Regions from separate parts of the Sphingobium sp. LMC3-1-1.1 genome, predicted to be linked through region 1. Evidence: riboswitches for the same ligand, from Rfam matches in the RefSeq annotation. Region 1 holds a riboswitch; each other region holds the start of a gene.

What was found. Region 1 has a riboswitch for cobalamin ahead of MRBLMC3_RS10740 (HoxN/HupN/NixA family nickel/cobalt transporter). Riboswitches for the same ligand answer to the same signal wherever they lie in the genome.
Region 2: it holds a riboswitch for cobalamin, as region 1 does, so the genes downstream of both, MRBLMC3_RS10255 (TonB-dependent receptor) here and MRBLMC3_RS10740 (HoxN/HupN/NixA family nickel/cobalt transporter) in region 1, are expected to answer to the same signal.
Region 3: it holds a riboswitch for cobalamin, as region 1 does, so the genes downstream of both, MRBLMC3_RS21590 (TonB-dependent receptor plug domain-containing protein) here and MRBLMC3_RS10740 (HoxN/HupN/NixA family nickel/cobalt transporter) in region 1, are expected to answer to the same signal.

Annotation. Positions count from the first base shown of each region.
Region 1 covers NZ_JBEGHQ010000012.1:75,496-79,757, forward strand. The annotation lists gene cobW (cobalamin biosynthesis protein CobW) at 1-296, opposite strand, end outside; gene MRBLMC3_RS10740 (HoxN/HupN/NixA family nickel/cobalt transporter) at 293-1,384, opposite strand; cobalamin riboswitch at 1,538-1,765, opposite strand; gene MRBLMC3_RS10745 (LysR substrate-binding domain-containing protein) at 1,884-2,819, opposite strand; gene MRBLMC3_RS10750 (efflux RND transporter permease subunit) at 3,172-4,262, shown strand, end outside.
Region 2 covers NZ_JBEGHQ010000010.1:11,073-15,334, forward strand. The annotation lists gene arsB (ACR3 family arsenite efflux transporter) at 1-849, shown strand, start outside; gene arsH (arsenical resistance protein ArsH) at 846-1,592, shown strand; cobalamin riboswitch at 1,847-2,088, shown strand; gene MRBLMC3_RS10255 (TonB-dependent receptor) at 2,266-4,262, shown strand, end outside.
Region 3 covers NZ_JBEGHQ010000078.1:83,359-87,620, forward strand. The annotation lists gene cobA (uroporphyrinogen-III C-methyltransferase) at 1-153, shown strand, start outside; gene mobA (molybdenum cofactor guanylyltransferase) at 258-794, opposite strand; gene MRBLMC3_RS21585 (threonine ammonia-lyase) at 794-1,777, opposite strand; cobalamin riboswitch at 1,861-2,074, shown strand; gene MRBLMC3_RS21590 (TonB-dependent receptor plug domain-containing protein) at 2,244-4,058, shown strand; gene MRBLMC3_RS21595 (ABC transporter substrate-binding protein) at 4,063-4,262, opposite strand, start outside.

The DNA of each region.
Region 1 (4,262 bases):
TCTATGATGATGTGATCAGGCGGGACAGGGCGATCGAGCAGTTTCTGCATGGTCGGCAGGAAATCGTCGGCCACGGTGCAGCAGATGCAGCCATTGGCCAGTTCGATGATGTCGTCATCCGGGCAGGCTTCGTCGCCGCACCCCTGAACCAGCGTGCCATCGACGCCCACATCCCCGAATTCATTGATGATAAGGGCCAGACGACGGCCGCCGGCATGCTGGATGAGGTGACGGATCAGCGTGGTCTTGCCGGCACCCAGAAAGCCGGTGATGACGGTTGCAGATACCTTTTTCATGCGGGATTTCCTTGCGGTTGGTGGCCAGCGGCGGGGATGAGTTCGATCTCGTCGAAGCCCTTCCAGCGATAGAAGGCCCAACTCGCCAGCCAGCAGGCGGCGAACAGGCCGATGATGATGAAGCCAAGGCTGTTGAAATGGGCGCCCAAATCGGCGGCGAGGGTCCAGATGCCGCCGCTGAGGCCGAGCTTGTCGCCCAGCAGCGCCGCCGCCTCGATCCCGCCGATCAGCAGCGCGACCAGAGCCGACATCAGCGTTATGGTGATATTATAGTAGAGTTTGCGGATCGGTTTCACGAACGCCCACTGATAGGCGCCCATCATCAGCGCGCCGTCCGTGGTGTCGATCAACGCCATCCCCACCGCAAAGAGCAGGGGGAAGATAAGGACGGTCGCGATGGAAAGGCCGCTGGCGGCCTGGCCGGCGGAAAGGCCCAGAATGGCAACCTCTGTCGCGGTATCGAAGCCCAGACCGAAAAGAAAGCCGAGCGGCGCCATGTGCCAGCTTCGCGTCACCAGCCGGAAAAGCGGGCGGAAAAGGTGCGACAGGAGACCCCGATTGCCCAGAAGAATGTCCATATCTTCATCGATATAGGCGCCACCCCTTCGAACATGATTGAAGGTCTTGAGCACGGATCGCAGGATGACCAGATTCATCGCCGCAATGGCAAGGAGGAAGGTCGCGGACACCAGCGTCGCAATGGTGCCGCCAATGGCTCCTGCGGCTTCGACGCGGCTGAGGGCATTGGCGGCGAATGCGATGAGGACAGCGGCGATCAGCACGATGCCGCTATGGCCGATGGCGAACCAGAAGCCGACCGTAAGGGGCCGCTGGCCGTCCTGCATCAGCTTGCGGGTCACATTGTCGATGGCGGCGATATGATCGGCGTCGACGGCATGGCGCAGGCCCAGGCTCCAGGCAAGCACCGCCGTACCGAGCATGACGGGATCGCCCGCGAAGATGGTGAAGGCCGCGATCCAGGCGGCCAGATTGGCGGCGATGAGACCGGCGAACATGCCGGTGGCGCGGCGACGCAGGCCGCCAGGAGGCGCCTGCATCGATGCCTGCGCATCGGAGGAAATGGTCATCGGACGGTATCCCGTCGGCGTCTGCGAAACCGGACGGAAACCGCCTTCATGCCGGACGGACGCTCTTGCGCCCGGCATGCGGACAGCAGCTCCCGCTGCGAGAAGCGTCGCTCAGACGGAGGACCGTGCCGCGGCCATCCCCTGGACCAAGGCAAGAGCGACCAGACGCAGGCAGGTTTCCTGGCTTGCGGGTCACGGCTCGGCGCATGGCCTTCCCAGGCCTCGCATGGTTTAGCGTCCGGCCCAGTGGCTGATCATCCGGCGCTCCGGAGGATCGCTATGCGTCTCGCTCACCGCTTACAGTTGCAGGGACAGCTGCGGATTCATCACCGCATTCCCTATTAAGCCCCTTGCGAGGGCACCGGCGCGATCATGAAGACCAACCGAAACCGATCTTCACGGCCGTGCATAGAGGCTGGGAAAAGAAATGGGAAGGGGCGCTTCATCGGCGCCTTCATCAGCGGTCGTTCCCTGATGAGGCATTGGGCGATGACCTCCGTCATGGCGCGGTGGCGCATCGGCTGTCGCTGGAGGTGATTCCGGTCGACCGGCATTCTTCGAGCAGGGTATCGAGGAACGCCAGGCCGGTGGGCGACAGTTCCCGATCGTGGATCAGCCAGAGCGAACTCATGACCGGCAAGTCGAACGGGCGGTTGACCACATTGTCAAGGTGCAGCCGCGCCATTGACAAGGGTATGACCGTAGGCCCGAACCCCGCCGAAACCAGGCCCAGCAGGGTGGCCAGGCTGCGGGCTTCATGGGAGATTTTGGGGACGAAGCCAGCCTCCGTGCAAAGGGCCCGGAAATGTTCCGTGAAGCCTGTGCCATTGGGTGCGCCGTACAGGACCAGCGGTTCATCGAAAAGGTCGGCAATCCGGGGTGGGGCCGCCCTTAGCGCCAGCGGATGATCCGCGCGCAGCGCCAGCACCATCTCTTCCTTGAGCAGGCATTGCGACAGCAAGCCATCAGACAGCGTCAATGCCGTGAAATCACGCAAGATTCCAAGATCGAGCTGGCGGCTGGCGACCCCCTCTATCTGTTCGTCGCGGCCCTGTTCGCGCAGGATCAGTTCGACGTCCGGATGGGCTTTGCGGAAGCGGTAGAGCGCGCGCGCGATCGGCGGCACGAAGGGTCCGGACGTAGTGAAACCCAGCCCCAGCCGCCCGATCTCCGCACGCTGCGCCATGCGCGCGATCTGTGCTGCGCGGTCGGCCTGGGCAAGCGTCCTGCGGGCTTCCGGCTCGAACAGCCGGCCCGCCTCCGTCAGGCGCACCTTGCGGCTGGTGCGATCGAACAGGCGGACGCCAAGCTCCTCCTCCAGGGCGCGGATTTGCTGGCTGAGCGGCGGCTGGGATATGCCGAGGCGAAGCGCGGCGCGGCCAAAATGCATCTCTTCAGCGACGCACAGGAAATAACGAAGGTGGCGCAGGTCCATATTATCATGTCGTCAAAGATATCGATCATGCCATATTATATATTAGACGTGGAATGTCCAAGGGCGCATGGGCGTTTTCGAATGCGGCGGTGTCCCATGACCGTCGGGCGGATGTGCGCGGGCTATGCCCCCTCATTGCCGCAGCACTCCGCCCATGGTCGGGGATGTCGTCGCATTCTTGGGCGCATTGTCAGGCAGGCCGGTCACGGACAATCGCCTGAAAATGCGAAAAAAAGATATGCGCATTTCCTGGCGCTGTTCGTCACTGTCCCAGAAGGCGAAAAATATATCCGGAGAGGTCGCGTTTCATGTGCGGCGGGGATCACCTGGCGGCGCTTGCGTGGAGTCGTGAATGATCGATATCGTCAAGGTTGCCCTGCATCGTCCGCTGACCTTCATCGTAATGGCAATCCTGATCGCGATCGGCGGGGTTCTGGCGGCCGTGCGCACCCCGGTCGACATCTTCCCCAACATCCGCATCCCGGTGGTGGCCGTTGCCTGGCAATATGCGGGCCTGTCGCCGGAGGACATGGCGAACCGCATCGTCAATCCCTATGAGCGGGTGCTGACGACGACGGTCAATGATATCGACCATATCGAGAGCCAGTCGCTTCAGGGTATCGGCGTCATCAAGATCTATTTCCAGCCGGGCGCCGACATCCGGACCGCCACGGCGCAGGTGACATCGGTGTCGCAGACCGTCCTGCGCCAGATGCCGCCGGGAATTACGCCACCGCTGATCCTGAACTATAGTGCGTCGACCGTTCCCATCCTCCAGCTTGCCCTGTCGGGAAAGGGGCTGTCGGAACAGCAATTGTTCGACATGGGCATGAACCAGGTCCGCCCGCCCCTGATCACGGTGCCCGGTCTTGCCATGCCATTCCCGTCCGGCGGCAAGCAGCGGCAGGTTCAGATTGACCTCAACCCGCTGGCGCTTCAATCGAAGGGTCTGTCGGCGCAGGATGTGGGCGCTGCCATCGCGGCGCAGAACCAGATCAACCCGGCCGGCTTCGTCAAGATCGGCGAAACGCAATATAGCGTGAAGTTGAACAACGCCCCGTCCTCCATAGAGGCTCTGAACGACCTGCCGGTCAAGGTCGTGAACGGCGCGACCATCACCATGCGGGACGTCGCGCATGTTCGCGACGGCAGCGGCCCGCAGCAGAATATCGTGCATGTCGAGGGCAGCCGGTCGGTGCTGCTGACCATCCTCAAGAACGGCGCGACCTCCACCCTGGCAATCGTGGACGGCGTCAAGCAGAAACTGCCGCAGATTGCCGCGGGCCTGCCCGACGCGCTCAAGATCCTGCCCATCGGCGACCAGTCGCTCTTCGTGAAGGCAGCCGTGGAAGGCGTCATCCATGAAGGCGCGATCGCCGCGGCGCTGACGTCGTTGATGATCCTGCTGTTCCTGGGATCCTGGCGTTCGACGGTGATCATCGC
Region 2 (4,262 bases), on a different contig from region 1:
GATTTCGGCGCGCTGCATAGCCTTCGGCAACACTGGCGGGGCATCGGCGTCACCCTTGTGGTGAACTGGGCGATCAAGCCATTCTCGATGGCGCTGCTCGGGACGTTCTTCCTCCGCTATTTGTTCGTCCCGATGCTGCCGGCAGGCGCATCCTCGTCCTATATTGCGGGCCTGATCCTGCTGGCCGCAGCGCCATGCACGGCAATGGTCTTCGTCTGGTCGAACCTTGTCGACGGTGAGCCGAACTACACATTGAGCCAGGTGGCACTGAACGACTTGATCATGATCTTTGCCTTCGCACCGCTCGTCGGCCTGCTGTTGGGAGTGGCATCAATCACCGTGCCGTGGAACACACTGGCGCTGTCGGTGGGGCTCTACATCGTCGTCCCGGTTATCATCTCCCAACTGCTCCGCCGAGCGCTTCTTCGCGGCGGCGAGAAGGGACTTCAGCATTTCCTGTCCGCCATCAGCCCGATCAGCCTTGCCAGCCTGCTGCTGACGCTGGTGCTGCTGTTCGGCTTCCAGGGTGAGCAGATCATCCGGCAACCGCTGGTGATCGCGCTGATTGCCGTGCCGATCCTGTTTCAGGTCTATCTCAACGCCGGCATCGCCTACTGGCTCAGCCGCCGTTTCGGCGTGGCGTGGTGCGTCGCCGGCCCTTCGGCGCTGATCGGCGCCTCCAACTTCTTCGAACTGGCTGTGGCCGCCGCCATCAGCCTCTTTGGGCTCACCTCCGGCGCCGCGCTGGCAACGGTCGTAGGCGTGCTAGTCGAAGTGCCGGTGATGCTGTCGATCGTCGCCTTGGTAAAGCGAACCCGTCCCTGGTATGAGAAAGCCATTGCCGCATGAGATTGCGTGAACTCACCGCCCCCGATCATCTGCCTGCCTTGGACAAGGCCTTTGCGCTGGCTCGTCCCGCCGCTGGCCTCGGCCCGGACCAACCGCCTCCGCGCTTTCTACTGCTCTACGGCTCGCTGCGAGAGCGCTCCTTCTCTCGCCTCGCCGTGGAAGAGGCCGCCCGCCTGCTGCAATATTTCGGTGCTGAGACGCGGATCTTCGATCCCAGCGACCTGCCGCTGCCAGATCAGGTGGCGGAAGACGATCACCCTGCGGTGCATGAATTGCGCGAGCATGCGCTGTGGTCGGAAGGCATGGTCTGGTGCAGCCCGGAGCGGCACGGCCAGATCAGCGGCATCATGAAGACGCAGATCGACCACCTGCCGCTCCAGATTCGCGGGATGCGGCCGACGCAAGGGCGGACGCTTGCAGTCATGCAGGTGTCCGGCGGCTCCCAGTCGTTCAATGCCGTCAACACGCTGCGCCTGCTGGGTCGCTGGATGCGGATGTTCACGATCCCCAACCAGTCGTCGGTGGCGATGGCTTACAAGGAGTTCGACCAAGACGGCCGGATGCGGGCGTCGAGCTACTACGAGCGCATCGTCGATGTGATGGAGGAATTGGTCCGCTTTACGGTACTTATGCGACCGCATGCGGCGCAACTTGTGGATCGCTATTCCGAGCGCAAGGAAGCCGGAATTTCGGTTGATGCCGAGTCTGACCATTCGGCAGTCGCGATAGCGCCGCAATCTTGATTGACGGCTAGCAGCCCGGCACGGCGAAAATCAGGATCAGCAACCATGGCATCCGGCTGTACGACGGACTCAGCCGGGTTCTGGCCCATGCTCGCGATATCCCGTGTCCTGTTGTCGCTGGTTAAGCGCCTGGTTCTCATGCGGATATCGGCCATCTCGCCTTGGCTCGGTCTCGCGGCGGCGTGAGATTAGGCTCTTGCGGAGCATTGACCCTCCCGCTAACGCACCTCTGCCTGGGACGACGGCTTCGTCGTCCCAGGCATGATCGCGCCGGTGCCTCGAAAGAGGCTTAAAAGGGAACGCGGTGAGGATGGCTCCGGCTATCCAAATCCGGGGCTGTCCCTGCAACTGTAAGCGGCGAGCGCGATGCATATCGCTTCCTCCAGTGTGAGGAGGCAGCCACTGGACCGGACGCTAAATCCTGCGAGGTCTGGGAAGGCCGTGCATCAAGCTATGACCCGCGAGCCAGGAGACCTGCCAGCGTCTGGTCGCTCTTGCCCGGTCCAGGGGATGGCCAAGGCACGGTATCTTTCCGTTTGAGCGACGAACGGGCGGTGGAGGCCGCATCGGTTCGCGTGGCGGTCGCTCTATGGCGTCCGGCTGCTGACGTGCGCCGACCGTCGCTGGCGGCACGTCTCCACCCGAATGTCGCGTGACGCCGGGAAGACATGCAATGGAATGGAAAAATGTAGGATTTTGGCTGGCCACCGGGCTGGCCGCCACCACGACGCAGCAGGCCGGCGCGGAAACCGCCGCGGATGGCTCAGCCGAAATCATCGTGTCGGGCGTTCGGCCGGGAGCATTGCTCCAAGAGACGGAAACCGGATCGCGCCTGGGGCTGACCGCGCTCGAAACGCCAGCCAGCGTCGCGCAGATTGATGGCGACGCGATCCGCGCTCGCGGCGATCTGGACATAATGTCGGCCGTAACCCGTGCACCGGGTGTCACCACCTCCGCCAATCCGGGCAATGGCGGCACGGCCCTGTCGCTGCGCGGCTTTTCCGGTCAGGGTTCGGTGCTGCAACTGGTTGATGGCGTCCGGCTGTTCCCGGTTGCGGGCACGATCACCTTCCCCACCGACCCGTGGAATGTCGAGCGGATCGAATTGCTGAACGGCCCCGCCTCCGTGCTCTACGGACAGGGCGCGCTGGGCGGCGCGGTGAACATCATCACCAGATCCCCCAATGCCGAACGCACCGAATTTGACGCGGAAGCAGGATATGGCTCGCAGGATAGCTGGCGCGCGGCGGCAGGTGTCGGTGGACCGCTGGGCGAGATGCTCTCCTACCGGATCGACGCCAGCTACCGGGCGTCGGACGGGTATGTCGACCGTGGCCATTCCAAGAGCCTCGCGCTCTCGGGTGCGCTGCGCTTCCGGCCAAGCGACAGCTTCACGCTCACCCTGCGCAACGACTATGGCAATCAGCGGCCGATGGAATATTTCGGCACGCCACTGATCGACGGGGCGTTGGTGAAGGGCAACCAGCGGCGCAACTATAATGTCGCGGACGCCAGCCTGCACTATCGCGACAATCGGACCACGCTGACCGCCGACTGGACGGTGGCCGAAGGCATCACCCTCTCCAACGCCGCCTATCGCCTTACCAGCAAGCGTCTGTTCAAAAATCTGGAGAGCTATTTCTACAATGACGACGCCGGCCTGATCAACCGAATGGACAATCTGGGCATCTTCCATGACCAGACCCAATATGGCGATCAGGCAACCATCCGCATCAGCAAGCCGATTGCGGGCCTGAAAAACGATCTGGTCGTCGGCTTCGACGCCAATCTCATCAAGCTCACTTATTCCAATGATTTCGGATCGGACCCACAGGAGGATGCTGTCGATCCCTTCGACTTCGATCCGGGCCTGTTCTACGACACGCAGGGCATCGCGCCCCGCTATCGCACGCGGACCAACGAATATAGCGTCTTTGCCGAAGACCGCCTGGCGCTGACCGATCAGCTTTCGGTGGTCGCAGGCATCCGGCACGAGCGTGACAAGGTGCAACGCTGGAACATCGTCAATAACCCGGACGGCAGCACCAGCGAGGTCAATGCCTTTCCCAATGGCGCGACCAATCGGAAATTCCGCAACACCACTTGGCGGATCGGCAGCGTCTATAGGCCGACCTCCAACATCTCGCTCTATGGGCAATATTCGACCGGCGTCGATCCGCTCGGCACGCTGACCACCTTCACCACCAATGCGACCCAGTTCGCCTTCACCAACGCGACCGGCGATCAGGTCGAGGGCGGCATCAAGGCCATGTTCCTCGATGGCAAGGGCAGCGCCACTCTGGCGGCCTATCGTATCGTCAAGAAGAAGCTGGTAGCGCAACAGACGCCGACTAGTCCCATAGAACAGATCGGCCAGCGGTCCGCCAAGGGTGTGGAGGCTTCGGTGACGCTGCAACTGACCGACCGCTTCGGCATCGACGCGAATGGCACAGTGCTGGACGCTAATTTCGATGACTTCATCAGCGGCGGCACCAGCTATACCGGCAACACGCCACCCAATGTGCCTGAAGTAGCGGCGAACCTGTCCGTCTATTGGGCGCCCATTGACGCGCTGCGGGCCAATGCCAGTTTGCGCTATGTCGGCCGGAGCTTCTCGGACAACGCCAACAGCCACCGGGTGCCGGGCTATGCCGTGGTGGATGCGGGGTT
Region 3 (4,262 bases), on a different contig from region 1:
ACCGAACGGCTGATCCGGGGCAAGCTGTCGGCTCTGGCCTTCCTGGTGCGGACGATCAGCGACGAAGACCCGACGCTTCTGCTGATCGGGGAGGCGGTGGCCGGGACGCATGCGCCGGTGGAGACCATGGCGGCTGTAGCCCTGACCAATTAACGACAGCGCAGCATGCTCCCGCGAAGGCGGGAGGCCCGTTCAAAGTCGGTACGGGGCGCTCTCGCGGCTTGCCTCGTTCAAGTGCGTTCGCGGAAGCACTCCATTCATCGACTGTCCTTTGCGAGGGCCTGCAGATCCTCCGGCCGGTTGATGTTGGGCAGCACGAATTCGGGCCGGTCGACGATCCGGGCGCCGACCCGCTCCAGCCAGCCCCGGATCGATCTGTTATTGTCCTCCGCCAGATGGGCATCCAGTTCGCCCGCCAGCGAAGCGGGCCAGAATCCGGCCAGTTGCTGCCCCTTGAGGATGGCGGGTTCAGGGCCGATCAGGGCCTGCGCCAGGCCGTCCGGATAGGCGGGCACGTCGCACCCGGTCGTCAGCACGGCGTCATAACCCTGCGCCAGGGCATGATGCAGCGCCGCGTTGAGGCCGCCCAACGGCCCCATGTCCGCGGCGGGCCGATCCGCCAGCCCGATCATGCCCTCCACCTGCCGGCCGCAGACCACGACGGTTTCGACATGGCGGCCCAGCGCCTCCACCGCATGGTCCAGCAGGGTGCGCCCCTCCAGCATCGCCTGCGCCTTGTCGCTGCCGAACCGGCTGGACCGCCCGCCAGCCAGCACTGCCCCCATCAGCCGCATCATGCGCCGCCGCCTATGATCCGGGCATAGCTGTCGGGATCGACATTGCTGCCTGAAAGCACCACGACGCCGGCCCCATCGGCAGGCGGAGCAATCCCGGCCAGCATGGCCGCCAGCGATGCGGCTCCGCCCGGCTCGACCACCAGCTTGAGCACGGAAAAGGCAAAGCGCATCGCGTCGCGCACCTGATCGTCGCTCACCGCCAGGCCCCCGGACAACAGCGCCTGGTTGATGGGAAAGGTCAGCGCTCCCGGCGTGGGAGACAGCAGTGCGTCGCAGATCGACCGCGCATCGGGCGACACGCTTTCCCGCTTGCCGCTGGCCAGGGACCGCGCCGTATCGTCGAACGCTTCCGGTTCCACCGCATGGATATTGACCTCGGGCATGCGCGCCTTCACCGCCGTCGCGATCCCCGACACCATGCCGCCGCCGCCGCAATTGACCAGGATCTGGCCGATCTTCGCGCCTGCTTCGGCGGCCTGCTCCATGATCTCCAGCCCGATCGTGCCCTGGCCCGCCATGATGAAGGGATCGTCGAAGGACGGCACCAGCACCGCGCCCCTCTCGGTCGCCAGCCGCGTGGCGATCTCCTCCCGGTTATCGGTGAAGCGGTCATAGGCAACGACTTCGGCGCCCAGCGCCCGCGTGTTCGCCGTCTTGATCGCGGGCGCGTCGGCCGGCATCACGATCGTCGCCGCGATCCCCAGCAAGCGCGCCGCAAAGGCGACGCCCTGCGCGTGATTGCCCGATGACCAGGCGACGACGCCTGCCTTTCGCTCCCCGGCGTCCAGCCGGGCCAGCCGGTTGTAGGCACCGCGGAACTTGAACGATCCGCTGTGCTGCGCGCCCTCGAACTTCACCAGCACCCGCCGGCCGCAGCGGGCGTTGAGCGCCGCATTTTCCAGCAGGGGGGTGCGGATGGCGGCGGGGGCGATGACCCGCGCCGCATCCTCGACATCGGCGGCGTTGATGGCGAACGACATGCAATCTCCTTCTGCGGCTGCCCCTTGGCATGGCCGCCGCTTTCCCTTATGGCGCCCGGCGCGGGCAGGGCAAAGCCCCTGCGCGCAAGGAAGATCGCGCCGGTGCCCGGAAGGGCTGAAAACGGGAATGCGGTGCGGACGGGAAGCCGTCCCAATCCGCGGCTGTCCCTGCAACTGTAAGCGGTGAGCGCGATGCACTTCGGCCCCCAGGGCCGGCCACTGGACGCAAGTCCGGGAAGGCGTGCATCGCCGCATTGACCCGCGAGCCAGGAGACCTGCCGGCGCATGGTCGCTCTTGCCTTGGTCCAGGGTATGGCCACGGCACGGTGTTCTCCGTCTGAGCGACGAAGCGGCGCGGGGCCGCATCGGTGTGGGGGAGGGCGCGGGCGCCAGCCATTTTCCCCTGTCCGGCCGCATGAGCGGACGCCCTGAGCCATGTTGCATCGCGCTCAGGGGGAAGACAGACATGTTGAGGATTTCCGTTTCCATCGCCGCCTTGCTCGCGGCCGCACCTGCGCTGGCGGAGGATGAGATCATCGTCACCGCGCTGGGCATCGAACAGCCGCGCGACGAGGTCGGCCAGGCCGTCACCGTGATCGACGCCGACACCATCCGCACCCGCCAGAGCGTCAGCGTGGTCGACCTGCTGGCCACCACGCCGGGCGTGCGCTTCAACCGCAGCGGCAGCCTGGGCGGCGTGACCGGGGTTTCGCTGCGCGGCGCGGAAACGACGCAGACGCTGGTGCTGATCGACGGGGTCAAGGTCAACGACCCCAGCGGCATCGGCGACATGTACGATTTCGGCAATCTGCTGACCGGCAATATCCAGCGGATCGAGATTTTGCGCGGCTCCAACTCGATCGTCTACGGCAGCCAGGCGATCGGCGGCGTGGTCAACGTCATGACCGGAACGCCCGGCACCGGCTTTGCCGGCAATGCCTCCGTCGATTACGGCTACAGCAATACGCTGAACGCGAAGGCGGACGTTTCGGGCGGCAGCGGCATCGCGTCGGGCGGCGTCGGCATCGCCTATTTCAACACCGACGGCATTTCCTCCGCCGCCAGCGGCACCGAAAGGGACGGCTATGAGAATATCGCCGCCAATGCCAGGCTGAAGCTGTCCTTCACCGATACCCTCAACCTCGACCTGCGCGGCTATTATATCCATGCCGACCTGGATACCGACAATGGCGTGGTGGACAGCACCACGGACTCCTCGAAATCGGATCAATATGTCGGCTATGCGGGCCTCAACCTCGCGCTGTTCGACGGCAGGCTCACCAATCGGGCGGCCGTCACCTGGTTCCGCATCGACCGCGACTATACGTCTGCTTTCGGGCCTTATGCCTATTCCGGCACCAATTTGCGCTTCGAATATGAAGGGATCTACCAGCCGGTGGATCAGGCGAAGCTGGTCTTCGGCTATGAACATGAGCGGCCCGACTATGACTTTTCCGGCTTCGGTTCCACCGAACGCCACAAGGCCGATATCGACAGCGTCTATGCGCTGGCCGTCGTCAAGCCCCTTGCCGGCCTGTCGCTGACCGGCGGCGTGCGGCATGACGATCACAGCCAGTTCGGCGGCGCGACGACCTTCGGCGCCAACGCCAATTACACGCCCAATGCCGGCGCGACCAATATCCGCATGAGCTATGGCGAGGGGTTCAAGGCGCCGTCGCTCTACCAGCTTTACGGCGCCGATGTCGGCAATGCCGGCCTGCGTCCCGAGCGGTCGAAAAGCTACGATATCGGTTTTGACCAGAGGCTCGACGGCGACCGGGCGATCCTCTCCGTCACGGCGTTCCGCCGCGATACCAGAAACCAGATCAACTATGATTATTCGATCGGCCTCTATGGCGGGTATAATAATCTCGACCGCACCCGCGCCAAGGGGGTGGAGGCGATGCTGACGCTGAGGCCGGTCGATGCGCTGACCGTCACGGCCGCCTACAGCCATGTCGATGCGCGCGACCGCAGTAGCGGCGCCCGGCTGCCCCGCCGCGCCCCCGACGCGGTCAGCGTTTCGGCGGATTATGTCTGGCCCTTCGGCCTGTCGACCGGCGCCACCGTGACGATGGTGGGCGACAGCTTCAACGACGCGACCAATCTGGTACGGCTGGACGGCTATGCGATAGCGAACATCCGGGCGTCTTTCCCGATCATGGAGAAGCTGGAAATCTATGGCCGCATCGACAATGTCACCGATGCGAAATACGCCACGGTCTATGGCTATGGCACCTATGGGCGATCGGCCTTCGGCGGCGTGCGTGTGCGCTTCTGACGGCTTATGGGCGTGGCGCGGCGTTGATCTGCGCCGCGCCGTCAAGCTGCGCCGTGATGCTCCTTGCGGCGTCGACATAGGCGGGGCCGCCGCACACCGTCCACGCCTGCGGCACGCGGATGCGCGGAATGGCGCGCAATATCGGATGGTGCAGCATCTCCGTCCCCTGATCGACCACCTTCTCGCTCCCCGCCTCGACGATCA